DNA from 3 places in the Lentzea sp. NPDC004782 genome. Region 1 is predicted to be linked to each of the others. Evidence: riboswitches for the same ligand, from Rfam matches in the RefSeq annotation. Region 1 holds a riboswitch; each other region holds the start of a gene.
What was found. A riboswitch is a leader RNA that binds a small molecule or an ion and turns the genes downstream of it on or off. The one in region 1 is predicted to bind S-adenosylmethionine.

Region 1 (6,272 bases):
GACTGCCATCCGCCTCCGCCGCCAACCGACCCGCCCGTCCACTCACCCAGGCGAGCGACAGCCGCGCATCGACCTCACCTGGCCTCACCCAGGCCTCCGACCACCACTGATCGGGCCGACCACCGCGCTCCCTCAGCCACGCCAGGGCAGCCCGAGCGCTGACCCCAGGCCTCCCACCCGGCATCGGAGGCCACGGTGGTCCGCAGACATCCGCTGACTCACGACTACCGCCTGGTCCCCGCCGCAACGGCGGTGTGGACGACCTCCGTCACCGGCCTCTTCCTGAACTGGCAGGCAGCAGTCCTCACCGGCCTGGTCGCCGGAGTCATCGGCCTGATCGCCTGGCGCAGAGCCTGGTGGACCAGGACGTGCGCGATAGCGCTCCTGATCTCCGGCCCGGTCGCCTCGGCCTGGATCGGCGGCGCGGTGCTGAGAGCCGAAACCCACCCACTTCGCCTGGCCGCCGACGAAGGCCGCGCCACCACCCTGACCGTCGAACTCACGACCAGACCCCGAGGCATCCGTGCCGCGGGCTTCGGCGGCCACCAGGCCGGCGTCGACCACGTGGTGATCACCGCGAAGGCCGACGGCGCCCACCTCGTCCTGCTGGCTCCGGCTGAGAAGTGGCGAACGCTGTTGCCAGGCCAGAAGGTCACTGCCAAGGGAACGCTGGCGCCTCCGAGAGGCGGCGATCTGTCTTCGGCACTGCTCAGAGTTCGCGGCCCGCCGATCGACCCGCAGTCACCACCGCTCTGGCAACGCTGGGCAGACGACCTCCGCCGTGGTCTGAGAGACGCGAGCGCGGTACTCGACGACGAGGAAGCCGGCCTCCTGCCCGCGCTGGTGGTGGGCGACACGGACCAGATGGCACCGCGCATCGTCGACGAGTTCCGCACCGCCGGGCTGTCCCACCTGCTGGCGGTGAGCGGCGCGAACCTCGCCATCGTGTGCGGCGCGGTCTACCTGCTGGCCAAGCGGCTCAGAGCAGGCCCGCGCACGGCGGCCGCGGCGGCGATGGCGGCGCTCGTGGGGTTCGTGGTTCTGGCAGGCCCGGAGCCGAGCGTCCTCAGGGCCGCGGTGATGGGTGCCGTCACCTTGCTCGCCCTCGTGCTGGGCAGGCGACGGTCCACGTTGCCCAGTCTCGCCACGGCCGTCCTGGTCCTGGTGTTCGTCGACCCGGCACTGGGTGGCGAGCCGGGGTTCGCGCTCTCCGTGGTGGCCACGGCGTCGCTGGTGCTGGTCGCGCCGAAGTGGTCGAAGGCGTTGAAGCAACGCGGCGTGCCGAACGGTCTGGCCGAGGCGGTCGTCGTGCCGACGGCCGCAAGCCTGGCCACGGCTCCACTGGTTGCGGGGCTGTCCGGTCAGGTGAGTCTCGTGGCGATCGTCGCCAACCTGGTGGCCGGACCGGTGGTCGCGCCGGCGACGGTCCTGGGCGTGGTGGCGGCGGCCGTCGCGCCGCTGTACCGGCCGGCGGCCGAGCTGGTCGTGCACGTCGCGGGACCGGCGGTGACCTGGCTGATCCAGGTCGGACGGCAGGCGGCGACCGTGCCCGGTGCCGCGGTCGGCTGGCCGAAGGGCTGGCTCGGAGCGCTCGCGCTTCTGGCGGTCACGGCAGCGGTGGTGTTGTTGCTGCGGCTCAAGAAGACGCGGACGTTGGTCGTCGCGGTGCTGGTCGGCGGATTCGTCGTGCTGGTGCCGATGAAGGTCATCGCACCGACGTGGCCACCCGACGGCTGGAAGGTCGTCATCTGCGACGTCGGTCAGGGCGACGCGTTGGTTCTGGCGACCGACGAGCCGGACCGAGCGGTCGTCGTGGACACCGGGCCCGACCCCGGTGCGGTCGACCGATGCCTGACGACGTTGGGAATCAAGAGGATTCCGCTGCTCGTGCTGACGCATCTGCACGCGGATCACGTGCAGGGCCTGCCTGCGGTGCTCACCGGGCGTGCGGTGGGTGCCATCGCAACCGGCCCGCTCAAGGAGCCCGCATGGGCGTGGAAGGAGGTGAACAAGCAGGCCCGCGGTCACGGCGTGCGGGTCGTGGAACCCAAGGTGGGCGAGCGGTTCGCCTGGCCTGGGCTGGAAGTGGAAGTCCTGGGCCCGAGGCGGCCGCCGACAGCAGACGACACGAACACGACGGTCAACGACTACTCGCTCGTGCTGAAGGCACACACCAGAGCAGGCCGCGTGCTGCTCACCGGTGACGTCGAACTGGCGGGCCAGTCGGCGTTGCTGGGGGAGCGGGATCTCGGGGTCGAGGTGCTCAAGGTGCCGCACCACGGGTCGCGGTACTCGCTGCCCGCGTTCCTCAAAGCCACGCACCCGCGGATCGCGCTGGTGAGCGTGGGCGCCGGCAACCGCTACGGGCACCCCAGCGAGCACGTGCTCGACCTGTTGCGGGCGGGAGGTGCGCTGGTGCTGCGCACGGACAAGGACGGCGACCTGGCGGTCCTGCCGGGAAACCGAACAGTGAGAAGGAGAAGAGAATGGTCTGGATCAGGCTGCACAACGCGCGCTACCCGGTTCCCGGTGGCACGCCTCGGATCGCGTGGGCGATGTGGCAGACGAACTACTCGGCGACGCCGTGGCCGCACGACGAGCTGAAACCCGATTTCGGTTACTACATCTGCGAAACACTCGAAGACGGCACACGCGCCCTCACCTACCGGGCATCGGTCACGCACGTGCTGCCGCCCACCGAGGTCGCCAAGCCTGAGGAGGCGTACGACCTCGTCTCGGAGCACCTGTTCGACGAGGGCCTGCGGATCGCGCCGCACGACTGGCACGACTACCACTACAACGCGCTGAAGGCGGAAGCTCCGTGGCCGCAACGGATCGTGGCGTGGCGCGCGCGAGTGGAGCCGTTCGGACCGCACGTGATGGAAGGCCTGCAACGGTTTCCGCGCTCCGGCTGGACGCAGACGGAGGCGATTTCCCTCTGAGGCACGTGAGTCCGGGGACGCGTGCGCGTCCCCGGACCCCGGAAGGAGGTGACTAGCCCAGCGCCTTGATGACGGCCTCGGCCGACGGCGGCACCGTCGCGCGCGGGCCGATCGTGTCGCCGAGCGCGTCGAGGGTCTTGAGGCCGTCACCGGTGATCAGCAGCACGGTCTCGCCGTCCGGGTCGAGCTGGCCCGACTCGATCAGCTTCTTCGCCGTCGCCACGGTCACGCCGCCGGCGGTCTCGGCGAAGATGCCCTCGGTGCGGGCGAGGAGCTTGATGCCCTCGACGACCTCTTCGTCGGTCACGTCCTCGATGGCGCCGTTGGTGCGGCGGACCGCGTCGAGCACGTAGGGGCCGTCGGCCGGGGCGCCGATCGCCAGTGAACGGGCGATGGTGTCCGGACGGACCGGGCGGATGACGTCGTGGCCTTCCTTGTACGCGGCGGACACCGGTGAGCAGCCGGTGGCCTGGGCGCCGAACACCCGGTACGGGGTGGCCTCGACCAGGTCGAGCTGGCCGAGCTCGCGGAACGCCTTGTCCACCTTGGTGAGCTGCGAGCCGGACGCGATCGGCACCACGATCTGGTCGGGCAGGCGCCAGCCGAGCTGCTCGGCGACCTCGTAGCCGAGGGTCTTCGAGCCCTCCGCGTAGTACGGGCGGACGTTGACGTTCACGAACGCCCAGTCCTCGTGCTCCGCTGCGAGTTCCTGGGCCAGGCGGTTCACGTCGTCGTAGTTGCCGTCGACGGCGATCAGGGCGCCCTCGTAGACGGCGCTCATCAGGATCTTGGCGCGCTCGAGGGAGGAGGGCACGAGAACCACCGACTGCCAGCCCGCGCGGGCGGCGGCCGCGGCGACCGCGTTGGCCAGGTTGCCGGTGGACGGGCAGGCCAGCACCTTGAAGCCGAGCTCGCGGGCCGCGGCGAGCGCGACGCCGACCACGCGGTCCTTGAAGGAGTGGGTGGGGTTGCCGGTGTCGTCCTTCACCCAGACCTTGCGGACACCGAGGGCCTTGGCGAGGTTGTGCGCCTCGACCAGGCGGGTGCCGCCGGGTTCGGTGTTCGGGTGCTGTTCCACAGTGGACGGAACGGGGAGAAGGCCGCGGTAGCGCCAGATCGACCGGGGGCCGGCTTCGATGTCCTCGCGCCGGATCCTGCCGAAGTCGTAGGCCACTTCCAGCGGCCCGAAACACTCCAGACAAGCGTACTCAGGAGCGAGAGGAGTCTCATTACCGCACTCACGGCACAGCAGTGCACGGGCGGGGCCGAGGTCGAAGGTCGTGCTCGTGGGCACAGTGACAGCAGTCATCGCGAGGTATCTCCTCATCTTTCCCGCGAAATCGAACGGGTCGGAATTGGCACCGTGATCGTCTGCGCGCAGTTCTGCACGCGGCGCTGACGCCGGTTGCCGGGGCTTCTTCGGGCCGGTCCCTCTGCCCCTCTGGATGAGCGGTGTTCAGTTGTGGCCACCAAGCTACGGCACCGGTCCGTTGCTCAGCCACAAACGTCCACGATCCGGGACGTGGGAGGATGCGGAGCGTGAGCGCACCGGAGTCACTGCACCTCGTCGTCGGCGAGGAGGAGTTGCTGGTCGAACGTGCTGTTCGGGCGGCTCTCGAAGCCGCACGCAAGGCCGATCCGAACGCCGACCTGACCCGCGTGCAGGTGACTGATCTCACCCCTCCCGAGCTGGCCGAGCTGGTGAGCCCGTCGTTGTTCGCGGAGGGCCGCGTGATCGTCCTGCAGAACGCGCAGGACATCAGCAAGGAGATCGCCGACACGGTGCTCTCCTACGTCAAGGCGCCCGCGGACGGGGTCACGCTCGTCGTCGTGCACACGGGTGGTGGTCGCAGCAAGGCGGCCAAGGACCTGCCCGGACAACTGAAGAAGGCCGGTGCCGCGGTCACCGAGTGCGCCAAGGTCACCAAGCCCGGTGATCGGGAAGCGTTCGTGCGCAACGAGGTGCGGCAGGCCGGCGGCAAGATCGACCCCGAGGCCGTCGCCACGCTCATCGACGCCGTGGGCACGAACCTGCGCGAGCTGGCCGCGGCGGCGTCGCAGCTCGTGTCCGACACCGACGGCAAGGTGACGGTCGACGAGATCCGCCGCTACCACCAGGGCAAGGCCGAGGTGACCGGGTTCGCGGTCGCCGAGAAGGCCGTGACCGGTGACCGGGCGGGCGCGATGGAGGCGTTGCGCTGGGCGATGCAACTGGGAGTGCCGCACGTGCTGGTCGCCGACGCCCTGGCGGACGCGGTCCGCACGGTCGCGCGCGTCTCCGCGGTGGGCAGGGCCGACCCGTTCAGCCTGGCCGGCCCGCTCGGCATGCCGCCGTGGAAGATCAAGAAGGCGCAGGCCCAGGCCCGCGGCTGGGACCAGTCGGGTCTCGCCGACGCGATGCAGGTCGTCGCGGGGCTCAACGCCGACGTGAAGGGCGTGGCGGCCGACGCCGACTACGCGCTGGAGCGGGCGGTCCTGAAGATCGTCGCTGCGCACGGCCGCCGCTAGTGGGCGGGCATCAGCGCACCGGACAATGAGAAAGGGCCCGCTCGACGAGCGAGCGAGCCCTTTCCCGAGGCTTGAGCCTTACGGAATCAGCCCTCGAGCTGGTTCGCGCGCAGCGCCATCGCCGACTTCTTGTTGGCGGCCTGGTTCGGGTGGATGACACCCTTGGTGGCGGCCTTGTCGAGCTTGCGGGACGCGTCCTGCAGCAGCTCCAGGGCCTTCGCCTTGTCACCGGCCTCGGCAGCCTCGCGGAACTTGCGGATGGCCGTCTTGAGGGACGACTTGACCGACTTGTTGCGCAGGCGCGCCTTCTCGTTGGTCTTGATCCGCTTGAGCTGGGACTTGATGTTCGCCATGCGACATCACCCTTCTGTGTCGAAACCGGAGTTCGTGACGCGCTTGGTCGGCACCAGCGGAAGCTGGCTCTCCTCCACGGCGGAGTGCCGCGCGTTCACGACGACGAAGGATATCAGGCCTGTTCAGCGCACCGTGAACGCGGCCTTCTCCGCGCCCATCGCCGCCTCGCGCCTGCCGTCGCCGTCCACGTCGCCGACGGTCAGCGGCAGCTGCGAGAGCTGGAACGGCACCTCGACCTGCGTCGACCGGTTGCCGCACGTAGACCGGCACCACGACGACGCCCGCAGACCCACCGGTGTTCGTCACCGTGAACTTCACCACGGCGTGCCCGAATGCGTAGAGCGGGTCGTACCTGGCGGCCGCCGACGTGTTCGCACCCCGGCCACCCACGCCTGTTGTTCCGAAGTCCACGCCGGGTTCTCCGCGCCGGCAGCACCACGTCCTGCAACTGCCGGATCGGAATCCGGC
Region 2 (6,272 bases), on a different contig from region 1:
CGATGAGCGCCAGGATCCACGTCATGCCCTCGGCCATGCCGAACGCGGCGCCGGGGTTGCGGACGAACGTCAGGTAGAGCACGCCGCCGAACAGCTTGATCGGGTCGGCACCCTCGAGGAACGCCACGGACAGGACTTTGGTGAGGACGTCCAGGGCGAGCACGCCGGCCGCCAGCGCGGCGAGGAGCTTGATCCTCGGCTCCGGCAGCGACCCGCTGAGCGAGAACTCCGGCTCGATGACGTCGTCGTCGGACACGACCCGTTCGGCGGCGGGCTTGTCCTCCGCGGGCTTCTCGGCAGCCTCGCCGGCGTCGGAGTCGGTGTCGTCGTCGTCATCGGCGAGCTCGACGCCGACGAACTCGTTGGACTTCGGTTCCTCGACCGGCTTCGGCTCGCTGACCTGCGCTTCGGCAGGCGTGTCAGCGGCCTTCTCCTCGGCCTTGGACTCGTCACTCACCAGGTCATTGTCCACTACCGGGACTACGCGAGGAACGGCGGCAGGGTTCGGCTGTCGTCCTCGGGCACCCAGCGACCGTCGCGCTGCGTGTAGGTCCACTTCGGACCCTCGGTGACGAGAGTGCGCAGCGCCGCCACCAAACGGTCCACGTGCTCGGCCGTCGTGCCCAGGCCGATCGACGCGCGGACGGCGCGCTCCTCGTGCGATCCGACCTGCTTGACGAGCCTGCCGACGATCACGTGCGCGCAGAACGCCCCGTCCCGGACGCCGATGCCGTACTCGGCGGACAGCGCCGCCGCGAGGAAGCCCGCGTCGAAGCCGGAGATCGTGAAGCTCACGACACCCACCTTGTCGGCGTCGGTCAGGATCGACAGCTCGCGGAAGCCGGGGACCGCGCGCAGGCCGTCCCGCAACCGGGCCAGCAACTCCTGCTCGTGCGCGACGGTCTGCTCCCAGTGCCGCGACAGGATCTCGCAGGCCGACGCCAGCGCGTGCACGCCGACGACGTTCGGGCTGCCGGCCTCGTGCCGCTCCGGCACCGCGGACCACGCGACGCCCAGGCGGTCGCCGTGGTCGGTCACCTTCGCGGTCGCACCGCCGCCGACCAGGTACGGCTGGGCCTGCTGCAGCCAGTCCGCGCGGCCGACGAGCACACCAGCGCCGAACGGCGCGTAGATCTTGTGACCGGAGAACGCGATGTAGTCGACGCCCAGCTCACGCACGTTGATCGGGCGGTGCGGGGCGAGCTGCGCGGCGTCCAGCGCGATGCGCGCGCCGTGCCGGCGGGCGACCTTCGCGAGCTCCGCGACCGGCCACAGCTCGCCCGTGACGTTGGACGCCCCGGTGACGATCACGAGCCGAGGGCCGACCGGGGCGGCGGCCAACGCCCGGTCCAGCGCGACAACAGCGGCGCCGGACGAAGACGGGGCAGGAATGCGCTGAACGTTCGGGCCGCGCCACGGCAGCAGCGCCGCGTGGTGCTCGCTGTCGAACAGCACGACCGCGGTGTTGCGGGGAATGCTGCGCGCCAACAGGTTCAGCGAATCCGTGGTGTTGCGGGTGAAGACGACGGTGTCGGACGAGTGCGCGGCGACGAACCTGCGGATGCGGTCCCGCGCCTGCTCGTAGACCCGAGTCGAGACCTGGGAGGCGAACCCGGCGCCGCGGTGCACGCTGGCGTACCAGGGCAGCAGCTCGTCGACGGCGTCGCGCACCTCCTGCAGACACGGCGCCGAAGCCGCGTGGTCGAGGTTGGCGTACGTGACGCGCTCTCCGGTGACGAGCGGAACGCGCAGGTCAGCGCCGACAACAGCGGGAACGACCGTGGTCTGAGGGGTGATCGCGAGCGTCATCGAGCTGCCTCCGAGGCCAGGGGCCTCGCCGTGCGAAGGCCCGCGCTTGACCGGCGCCCCACGCGCCGGACCAGGTCCTCACCAAGGGCACCCCACCGCGGTTGGAGGGTTGCCGGCCAGCAAGCTTGGGCTTGACGCTGGCTCTCATGACCTGCCGATGACGTTAGCGGAGCCTCGCGGCGTCCGTCGACAACCGATCACATGCTGAGAAGCCTCGGAAACCGACTAATCGCCGGTCTCGCCCTTCCACCGTGCGTAGCGACCGGCCCGGTCCACAGCACGTATGCGCCGCTCAGCGGCTTCACGTGCCTCCTCGGTGGTGACGATGAGCAACTGGTCGCCGATCTGCAGCCGGGTCGTCGGTTGTGGCGTGAAACTCTTCCCCGACCGCACCACGAGGCTCACCGTGGCACCGATCGGCAGCCGCAGCTCGGTCATGTAGACGCCGTGCAGCTTCGACCCGCGCTGGATGTGCACCTGCAGCAGCTCGGCGCTCAGCTCGTCCAACGGCGAGGAGTCGACCTGCACCTCCTGCGGCTCGCCCTCGCGCACCAGCCCGAGCCGCCGCGCGAGGAACGGCAGCGTCGTGCCCTGCACCACCGTCAGCACGACGACCAGCACGAACACCGCGTCGACCAGCTGCCGCGCGCCCTCGACGCCCTGGATCAACGGGATCAGCGCGAACACGATCGGCACCGCACCGCGCAGCCCCGACCAGGACAGGAACACCTGCTCCCGCCACGGCACCCGGAACGGCAGCGAGGCGAGCAGCACCGACAACGGCCGCGCCACGAACGTCAGCACCACCCCCGCGATCAGCGCCGGGACCAGCACGTCGAGCAGCCGCGTCGGGGCGGCGTAGAGGCCGAGCAGGACGAAGAGGCCGATCTGCGCGAGCCACCCCAGTCCCTCGGCGAACGACAGCGTGTCCGCGCGGTGCGGCAGCCGGGCGTTGCCGAGGGCCAGCGCGGCGACGTAGGTGGCGAGGAAGCCGGAGGCGTGCGCCAGATCGCCTGCCGTGTAGGCGATCACGCACACGGCCACGGTGGCGAGCGGGTACAGGCCGGTGGCGGGCAACGCGGCCCGTCTCAGCGCGGCGGCACCGAACAAGCCCAGCAGCACGCCGATGAGCGCGCCCGCAGCCAGCTCGTAGACGACCAGCAGCGGCGCGGTCCACGAGATCTTGTCCGCCGAGGCCAGCAGCACGACCGCGATGTAGACGGGCGCGTCGTTGAGGCCGGACTCCAGTTCGAGCGCGCCGGTGAGCCGCGCTCCCACGCCTAAGGACCGCAACACGCTGAAGACGGCCGCCGCGTCCGTGGACGACAGCACCGCACCCCACAGCAACGCCATCCGCCAGTCGAGGCCGAGCAGGAAGTGCAACGCCGTGCCGGTGACCGCGACGCTCACCGCAACGGCCACTGTGGACAGTGCCACGCCTAACCACAGCGAGGACTTCACGGCGTGCCAACGGGTCGTGATGCCGCCCTCGGTCAGGATCAGCACGAGTGCCGCGATGCCGAGAGACTGCGTCAGGCCGGCGTCGTCGAACTTGATGCCGAAGACCGCCTCGCCGAGGAGCACCCCGATGCCCAGGTACAGCAACAACGAGGGCAGCCCGAGCCGGGTCGACACCCGCACCGCGATCACCGAGATCAGCAGAACGGCTGCGCCGATGCCCAGTACGACCGTGATGTCACCCACCTGGACCATTCTGGTTGATCACCACCGGATTGGACGAATCCGAAACCGCAAGGCAACCAGACGTTCGCACCTGGCGAGCACGTGCACGGTGGAGCATGTTGATCAGTGGCTCAACCCCCTGCCCTGCACGGCGTTGCACCCCACGCGGACGTGATCGCCTACACGCTGCGGGGCCTGGCCGCCTGAGGTTTCTGCGTCAGCACCTGCACGGCCTCGTCGAGCACCGGTTCGACGAGGCCGGGCAGGGTCGCGAACATCTGCGCCTGACCGAGGTAGAGGCTGAACGCGATCAACGCGCGCTTCTTGGCGTGCTCGTGGCCGAACCCGAGCTGCTCGAACAGCTCGGTCAGGTAGCCCAGCCTTCTCTCCGTGACGCGCCTGAGGACCGGCGCGATCACCTCGTTCTCGGCGTTGGCCTGCAACGCCATCTCCACCGAGCCCTTGCGGTGCCGGTCGAGCACTGTTTCGAACAGCGTCCTGAGCTTGTCGTGCGGCGTCCGCCCCGACTCGACCAGCTCGATGACCTTCTCGGTGTGCTCGCGCTCCCACCGCTCGACCGTCGCTTTGAGCAGCGCGTCGCGGTTCGGGAAGTGGTGGTAGACGCTCCCCTTGGTCGCGCCCGCCCTGGCGGCGAGCGGTTCGACGGCGACGGCCTGGAGCCCGCCTTCCGCCAACGCTCTCAGCGCGATCTCAGTCCAGTCGTCACGGGTGCGGCGCATTTCCGTACGCTAGCGTATGGTTCGCCAACATACGGTGCCGTATGGAAGGAGCGTGTCGTGGTTCGCAACGTGCATGTGCGGGAGCTCCCGGTCCCGGCCGGGCCGTTCGTCGAGCGCATCCAGGAGCTGTGGCCGGTGGCGTGGCCCGCGATGAGGTTCGACCGGCCGTTGGGCGTGGGCGCGGACGGCGGCCACGGCCCGATCCGCTACCGGTGCACGGCCTTCGAGCCGGGTTCCTCGATCACCTTCGAGTTCGTCGGCGTCTCGGGCACGCACACGTTGTCCGCCTCCGGCAACGTCCTGCGCCACGAGCTGGTCGCGTCGTTCGGCCTCGCCGGCCGCCTGCGCTGGGCGCTCGTCGTCCGGTGGCTGCACGACGCCCTGCTGGAGGACTTCCTCGACAACTGCGAGCGGACCGCAGGCCGCGAGCCTGCCGCACCGGCGCGGTGGTCACCCTGGGTGCGACTGGTGCGACGGGTGTTCGGCATGCTCGACCGGCAGCCGTCCCGCACCTGATCAGGACTTGCGCACCAGCAGCTGCGCCTGCTGGAACCGCTCGCCCTCGCCCGGCTCCCGCACCAGCCGCGCGACCTCTACGAACCCGGCCTGGCACAACAGGTCCGCGAGACTGCCGGGCGACCACCGGTAGGCGAGCGTCACCTTGTGGTCGAACTCCCGCGGCTCCGGGTCGTCCCCCGCGAAGAACCCGAGCAGCAGATGGCCACCGGGCGCCAGCACCCGCTCGAACTCCGCGAACACCGCCGGTAGCCGCACCGGAGGCGTGTGGATGACCGAGTAGAAGGCGAGGATGCCGCCGAGCACCCCGTCGCCGAGGTCCAGCGCGGTCATCTCGCCCTCGTCGAACCGCAGTCCCGGATGCGCCCGGCGTGCCAGGGCGATCATCTCGGACGACAGGTCGACACCGAACGCGTTCAGCCCGAGCGCGTTCAGGTGCGCCGTCAGGTGGCCGGGCCCGCACCCGAGATCGGCAACCGGCCCGGCGCCGCGCACCAACTCGGCGAACGCGGCCAGCAGCGCGCGTTCCAGCGGCAGCCGGTCGAGGATGTCGCTGAACAGCTCGGCGTACAGGGGCGCGACGGCGTCGTAGGCGGCCTTGGTGTCGTGCAACGCGGACTGGTCGGTCACGTCGAAAACCGTAGTGCCCCAAGGCGAGGCGGCCTCGGCGGGCCGCCTCGCCCCGCAACGAACCACGACCGGCGCGTACGTCCCCCTCCGCAGGAGGCCACCGAACAATTCCCCCTTGCTCGTCGGTCTGGGATCGACCGTAGCGAGGGGGTCTGACAATTTTCGGCGGCAGACGCGGAACGGGGCCGCCGTCCGAAGACAGCGGCCCCGCTGAACCGACATCACACCCGTGCGACCGCCACGCGAACCTTGAGGCCGTCACCCACGGTGCCCTCGGAGGTCCCGGAACCGAACACCACCGACGACGTGAGCGTCTCGGCCTGCACGAACTCCAGGTGCGGCTGCACGGCCGAGCGCACGGCGTCCGGGAGCTCCAGCGTCAGCGCGATCCGGTCGGACACGTCCAGCTGAGCGTCCTTGCGGGCCTGCTGCACGACGCGCACCAGGTCGCGCGCGATGCCCTCGGCCTCCAGCTCGGGCGTCACCGCCGTGTCGAGCACGACGACGCCCGCACCGCCCGGCAGCGCCGCCGTGGCAGCCGGATCCGTTGCCACCAACCGCTGTTCGTACTCGCCCTCGAACAGCTCGACGCCGGCGGCGACCACCCGGCCGTCCACTTCGGACCAGTCACCGGCCTTGACGGCCTTGATGACCTTCTGCACGTTCGGCCCGAGGCGCGGACCGGCGGCACGCGCGTTCACGACGAGCTGGAACTGCCCGTAGGCGTCGACGTCCGTGGACAGCGACACCTCCTTGACGTTGACCTCGTCGCGCACGATCTCCGCGAAGTCCTCCAGCGACGCCGCCACCGGAGACGCCACCGTCAGGCGCGCCAGCGGAAGCCGCACGCGCAGCTTGTTGGCCTTGCGCAACGACAACGCCGTCGAGCAGACG
Region 3 (6,272 bases), on a different contig from region 1:
TCGCGGAGTACCCGATCAGGGCGATCACGGTGACGCCGATGGCGTTGATCAGCGCGGGCAGCGACTCGCGGATCAGCACCGAACGCACGATCCGAAGCGTCGAGGCGCCGGTCGTGACCGCGGCCTCGACCACGGTCACGTGCACCTCGGACAGGATGTTCTGCACGAGCCGTCCGACGAACGGGATCGCACCCACCGCCAACGGCACGATGACCGCCGTGCTGCCGATGGAACCGCCGACGATCAGGCGGGTGACCGACGTGAGCGCGACGAGCAGCACGATGAACGGCATCGAGCGGCCCAGGTCGGTGATGAAGCCGAGAACGCGGTGCAGCGCGGCGTTCGGCCGCAGCCCGCCCTTGGCGGTGAGCTGCAGCCAAACCCCGAGCGGAACTCCGAAAGCGGTGGCGATCAAGGTGGAGACGCCGACCATGTACAGCGTCTCCCCGGTGGCCTCGACGAGAAAGCTCAGCACGTCCGGCCAGGGTGTTGCAGACCTCACGCAGCTACTCCCTGCGGCCCCTTCAGGGACCTCTGCACCGCGCCACCGGCCTCGCTGATCCACTCCAGCGCCGAGTCGGACCGCTCGCCGTTCAGGCCGAGGCGGAACCGCGCGACGGGGGTCTCGCCCAGGCGCGTCAGGCCGCCACCGACGATGTTCAGCTCGACGCCGAACCGGTGCGAGGCCTCGGGCAGCAGCGCGCCGACCGCGGCGAACCCGACGAGCACGACGTCCGCGACGCGGTCGTAGCTGCTCTCGTTGATCGGGTTCAGGTCGACGGCGGGCAGCAGCGCACCGCTCGTGCGGCTGCCAGCGTCGCTGACGAGGTCGAGGACCTTGCCGTGCTCGACGACGCGGCCCTGCTCCAGCACGGCGACGTCGTCGCAGATCTTGCGGACCACGCCCATGTCGTGCGTGACGACGAGGACGGTCACACCCAGCTCAGCGCGCGCACGGTCGAGGACGGTGAGCACGGAACCGGTGGTCTCGGGGTCGAGCGCGCTGGTGGGCTCGTCGGCCAGCAGGACGCTCGGGTTGGCGGCGAGTGCGCGCGCCACTGCGATGCGCTGACGCTGCCCGCCGGACAGCTGGTCGGGGTAGGCGGCGGCCTTGTCGGTGAGCCCGACGAGGTCCAGCAGCTCGCCCACACGGGTGCGGCGCTGCGGTCCCGGCACGCCCGCGGACTCCAGCGGCAGCGCGATGTTGCCGGCGGCGGTGCGCTGCCGCAGCAGCGAATCCCCTTGCGGCACAACGCCGATCTGCCTGCGGGCGGCCCGCAGCGCTGACCCGTCCAGCGCGGTGATGTCCGTGCCGTCGACGCGGATCGCACCCGAGTCGGGGCGCTCCAGCAGCGCCACGCAGCGCGCGAGCGTCGACTTGCCGGCCCCGCTCGGGCCGACGACGCCGAGCACGGTGCCCGCTTCGACGTCGAGGGTCACGCCGTTCAGGGCGTTGACACCCTGGAAGGACTTGGTGAGGTTTTCGACAGTGATCACTTCTGCTCCACGGCTGCGCGCGACGGCACACTCGCCTCGTGGGCGGTGCGCGGTCGAAGTTCTGCTCAGGTGTGCGCCACTCTTTGGTCGAGTGCGCGTCAAAGGACTTTGAGAAGGCGCCTTAGACGAGGTGGCGACGACATGCAGAAGCGGTGCGACGGCACTGGTCGACGACTCGACGGCGCGTCAGCATTCGCGTGGTACCCATGTGATCCTCCATCGGTCCTGGCGTTAGCACCTGCCCGCATCCAGCGGGTGGTTGCTGCGACGTCGTAGAGCCAGGTCTCTCGGTCGCTCCGGATGGCACCTAGCAGTCAACCGGACGCACGTTCGGTTGCGCAAGCCAGAATCCGATTCGTTCGACAGATCACACTGTTGGCCGATGGATCTCCGGCCTAGACCTCCGCGATCCGGATGAAGTCGATCACGCTCAGCTGCTCGCCCCTGGCCTGCGGGTCGACGCCGGCCTTGTCGAGCAGTTCGTCGACGTTGATGTCCGCGGCTTCGGCCCAGCCCTTGAGGGCGGCCCTGAGGGTCTTGCGACGTTGCGCGAAGGCCGCGTCGACGATCGAGAAGAGCCTCTTCTTGTCCACTGTGGACAAGGGGTTCTCGTGACGGTGGAACGAAACCAGCCCCGAGTCGACGTTGGGCGCGGGCCAGAAGACGTTCCTGCCGACCGGGCCTGCCTTCCGCGCGTCGGCGTACCAGGCGAGCTTCACGCTGGGCACGCCGTAGATCTTGCTGCCGGGCCTGGCCGCCATCCGGTCGGCCACCTCGGCCTGGACCATGACGAGACCCTTCCGCAGCGCCGGAAGCTCGTTCAGCAGGTGCAGGACCACGGGGACGGCGACGTTGTAGGGCAGGTTGGCCACGATCGCCGTGGGCTGGACCACGAGGTCGTCCTTCGTGACCTTCATGGCGTCCTTGAGGACGACGTGCAGCTTGCCGGCGTTCTCCGGATCCATCTCGCGCACCGTCTGCGGCAGGCGCTGGGCCAGCGGCGGGTCGATCTCGACCGCGACGACCTGCTCGGCGGCGGGGAGCAGCGCCAGGGTCAGCGAGCCCAGGCCCGGGCCGACCTCCAGCACTACGTCGTCCGGGGTGAGCTCGGCCGCGGCGACGATCTTGCGGACCGTGTTCGGGTCGTGCACGAAGTTCTGACCCAGTTTTTTGGTCGGGCGGATGCCCAGCTCTTCGGCCAGACGTCGCACTTCGGCAGGTCCCAGCAGGCTCACCGGAGCATTCTCGCAGGTGGGGTTGGGCGGCGGAGGTCGGGCTGCCGGACGCCGGAACCCGCCCGCCGACCGGCAGGAACGCGGGGATCCCGCGTTCCCCAGAGGGAAACGCGGGGCCCCCGCGTGCCATGAAATCTTGCGGTTTACGGCAGGCCCAGCTTGGCGCGGCAGCCCGGCCAGGCGCCGTAGGTGCCGCCGGCGCGGTCGCGCAGCTTGGTCGCGATGGCGATCTGCTGCTCGCGGGTGGCCTGGTGCGGGAGCTGGGCGTAGGCGGTACCGCCGTTGGCGGCCCAGGTGCCGGCGTTGAACTGCAGGCCGCCGTAGTAGCCGTTGCCGGTGTTGGCGGCCCAGTTGCCGCCCGCCTCGCACTGGGCGAGGCGATCCCACACGGCGCCGTCGGGCAGGGGCTTGGTGCCCACCGTGATCTTCTTGGGCTTCGGCTCCTTGGTGACCTTGCCGCCGATCTTCTCGCGGCTGATCTCCTTGCCGTTCTTCACGGTGACGCGGTAGGTGCTGACCTGCTCACCCGGCGTGCCGGGGTCGGTGACCGTCTGCTCGCCCGCGTTCATGTTCGGGTCTTTGGTCGTCTCGACCGGCGGGGCGACCGGCTCGTTCACGTTGATGACCGTGACGCCGGTGCGGGAGATGTAGACCTCGGCGCCGGTGGCGAGCTTGACGTCGGTGCCGGAGGCGACCGCGTCCTCGGGGCCGAGCGAGAGGTTCTCGTTCTTCAGCAGCTCGTCGACGGTGACCGCGGTGGTCTGGATCTCGCGGACCGGGTTGGCGCCGTCGAAGAGCTTGATGTTCTTGCGGGTCTTGACTTCCAGGTTCATGCCCTCCAGGGGCACTTGCTGGTTGCCGGGAGCGGAGAACCAGGCGCCCTCGATCGGCACGCCCATCTGCTTGGCGGCTTCCTCGACGGTGACCGAGCGGACCCAGTCCTCGCGCGCCTGGCCGTCGATGCTCGCCTTGACGAGGCGGCCGCGGTCGAGGGTGATCTTGCCGCCGTCGGAGATCGGGGTGTTCAGCGAGGGCGAGAGGGCGTCGTGCTCGCCGACGGTGATGCCCTCCTCCGCGAGAACTTCGCCGACCGTGCCCTCGTAGGAGTGGACGGTCTGCAGTGCACCGTCCACGTCGACCGTGAGGGACTTGTCCATCGCCATGGCGGTCACGCCGCCGCCGGAGATGGAGACGAGGACCGCGGCGACCGCGCCCTTGAGGAAGCGGCGCTTCCAGTTCGTGACGGTCTGGACGAGGACCTGCGGGTCCTCGGTCTCCTCTTCCTCCGTCGGGAGGACGAGGGGCGGCATGATCGTCGTCTCGGCGTTGATGAGACGGATCAGCTCGTCGACGTCGACGTTGGCCGTCGCGAGGAGCTCGTCGGCGTCCGGGCCGAGCACCTCGAGCACGTCCTCCGGCGAGATGGTCAGCGCACCGGCGGGAAAGCTCGGGTGAGGATCGGCGACGGCGGTGGCCGTGGTCATCCCGACCGGCGTGAACCAGTCGGTGTCCTCGTTGAAGTCGTACGGAGCGGCAGTTCTGTCGCTACCAGACACTGGGTCGATACCTCCATTGCGGAAGCTCGAGGCCACCGCACAGTTGGCGTTGACAAGATCATTCGAGTTGGAACTCGAAGGTTCCCGGCAACTCCTCCTACGTGGTCTCGCTTCTTCACGCTTCTGGCTTGGATCCCGCCCCGACTGCGGGCGTGCACCGAACCGACAAGGTCGGCTCAGGTGGCACGGTCACGGGACAGTAACGGGGTCGCGCACGTTGCGCAAACACCCCCGCCAATGTTGTGACCTCAGTCACCCCATGGGGTTGGAACCCTTTGCTCCGTTCGTCTCACATCGCATCTCAGTGACCAAGCCCGAACACTCGTTGAGCATTACGGGTGACGGCGGAGCAGAGTTCAGAAAGATCTTCGCCACGGAGAGTGGCCAAAGTCCGAACTGTGTAATTCACACAATAGGGTTCGTTTGGACGCCCCCTGAACGGATGCGGCGTCAGGAACGGGGCGTCCGTCTCGACCAGGAGCTGATCCTGCGGCACCAGCCGGGCCGCCTCCTGCAGGGCGCGGGCGTTCTTGAACGTCACCGGACCCGCGAACGACAGCACGTACCCCGCGTCGACGCACCGCCGGGCGAAGTCCGCGTCGCCGGAGAAGCAGTGGAAGACCACAGTGGACGGTGCACCCTCGGCGTCGAGGACCTTGAGGATGTCCTCGTGCGCGTCCCGGTCGTGGATCATCAACGGCTTCCCGACGCGCTTGGAAAGCTCGATGTGCCAACGGAAAGCCTCGTGCTGCGCAGCCGGCGGCGAGTAGTCCCAGTAGTAGTCGAGACCGGTCTCGCCGATGGCCACGACGCGGGGCAACACCGCCAACCGCTCCAGCTCGGCCTTCTCGAGATCACCGAACGTGGAGGTGCGCGTCGGGTGCACGGCCACCGCCGCGTAGACCCGAGGGTCCCAAGTGGACGCTTCGGCAGCCCACCGCGCGGCGGCCAGGTCGTCCGCCACGGTGATCACGTGCGAGACGCCGGCGGCCTCCGCGCGGTCCAGCACCTCCGCCACGCCTGCCCGGTCGGTGGCACCACAGGCGTCGAGGTGCGTGTGAGCGTCGATCACCGGTGCCGGAAGAGCTTCCGGCACCGGCGGTCGTTCCCGCTTGTCCGCCACTACTCGGTGACGATCGGAGCCCACTCGGGCCCGGTCTCGCCCAGCTTCGGGTCGAGCTTCGCGAACAGCGGCGAGGGCTTCTGCAGGGGCCGCCCGACCTCGATCGGCGTCGACTCCCAGCGGGCCTGCTCACCGGCGTAGTCACCGGTCAGCACCGGGTACGAGCGGTCGGGCACGTCGAGGTCGGTGACCTCGGTCAGCGCGGGCTGGGCCGCCCACACGCCCGTGCCGCCCAGCGCCTCGTGCACCTGCTGCGCCGAGTGCGGCAGGAACGGCGTCATCAGCGTGTTCGCGTCCTGCACGACCTGCAGCGCGGTGTGCAGCACCGAGTCGCGGCGGTCCGGGTCGTCCTTGAGCTTCCACGGCTCCTGGTCCGACAGGTACTTGTTCGCCGCCGAGATCACGCGCATGGCCTCGCCGGACGCCTGCTTGAACCGCGACCGGCGCAGGTGCGCGCCGACCGTGTCGAAGGCACCGCGCGCCAACGACATCAGCTCGTGGTCCGCGGCGGTCAGCGAAACGGCCTTCGGGATCGCGCCGACGTTCTTGTGCGCCATCGAGATCGAGCGGTTGACCAGGTTGCCCCACTCGTTGGCCAGCTCGAAGTTCGTCCGGCGGACGAACTCCTCCCAGGTGAAGTCGGTGTCCTGGTTCTCGGGGCCCGCGACGGAGATGAAGTACCGCAGCGCGTCCGGCCCGAACTCCTTCAGGAAGTCGCCGACGTAGATCACGGTGCCGCGCGAGGTGGAGAACTTCGAGCCGCTCATCGTCAGGTACTCCGACGACACGACCTCGGTCGGCAGGTTCAGCGTGCCGAACCGGCCGGGCTCGCCGCCCTTGTCGCCCGCGCCGTTCTGCCCG

Region 2: linked by a shared signal. The riboswitch ahead of ABZV40_RS04245 (aminotransferase class V-fold PLP-dependent enzyme) and the one ahead of thrC (threonine synthase) in region 1 are both predicted to bind S-adenosylmethionine.
Region 3: linked by a shared signal. The riboswitch ahead of ABZV40_RS20355 (methionine ABC transporter ATP-binding protein) and the one ahead of thrC (threonine synthase) in region 1 are both predicted to bind S-adenosylmethionine.

Annotation. Positions count from the first base shown of each region.
Region 1 is NZ_JBEXJN010000044.1:68,523-74,794, forward strand. It holds gene ABZV40_RS33145 (ComEC/Rec2 family competence protein) at 196-2,604, shown strand; gene ABZV40_RS33150 (hypothetical protein) at 2,487-2,942, shown strand; gene thrC (threonine synthase) at 2,995-4,251, opposite strand; SAM riboswitch class I at 4,263-4,394, opposite strand; gene holA (DNA polymerase III subunit delta) at 4,473-5,450, shown strand; gene rpsT (30S ribosomal protein S20) at 5,537-5,803, opposite strand; gene ABZV40_RS33170 (hypothetical protein) at 5,927-6,097, opposite strand.
Region 2 is NZ_JBEXJN010000003.1:198,602-204,873, reverse strand. It holds gene lspA (signal peptidase II) at 1-457, opposite strand, end outside; gene ABZV40_RS04245 (aminotransferase class V-fold PLP-dependent enzyme) at 481-1,809, opposite strand; SAM riboswitch class IV at 1,847-1,961, opposite strand; gene ABZV40_RS04240 (potassium/proton antiporter) at 2,035-3,513, opposite strand; gene ABZV40_RS04235 (TetR/AcrR family transcriptional regulator) at 3,672-4,232, opposite strand; gene ABZV40_RS04230 (SRPBCC family protein) at 4,290-4,748, shown strand; gene ABZV40_RS04225 (class I SAM-dependent methyltransferase) at 4,749-5,378, opposite strand; gene ileS (isoleucine--tRNA ligase) at 5,600-6,272, opposite strand, start outside.
Region 3 is NZ_JBEXJN010000021.1:33,000-39,271, reverse strand. It holds gene ABZV40_RS20360 (methionine ABC transporter permease) at 1-502, opposite strand, end outside; gene ABZV40_RS20355 (methionine ABC transporter ATP-binding protein) at 499-1,497, opposite strand; SAM riboswitch class I at 1,711-1,804, opposite strand; gene rsmA (16S rRNA (adenine(1518)-N(6)/adenine(1519)-N(6))-dimethyltransferase RsmA) at 1,893-2,726, opposite strand; gene ABZV40_RS20345 (transglycosylase family protein) at 2,876-4,288, opposite strand; gene ABZV40_RS20340 (TatD family hydrolase) at 4,590-5,384, opposite strand; gene metG (methionine--tRNA ligase) at 5,411-6,272, opposite strand, start outside.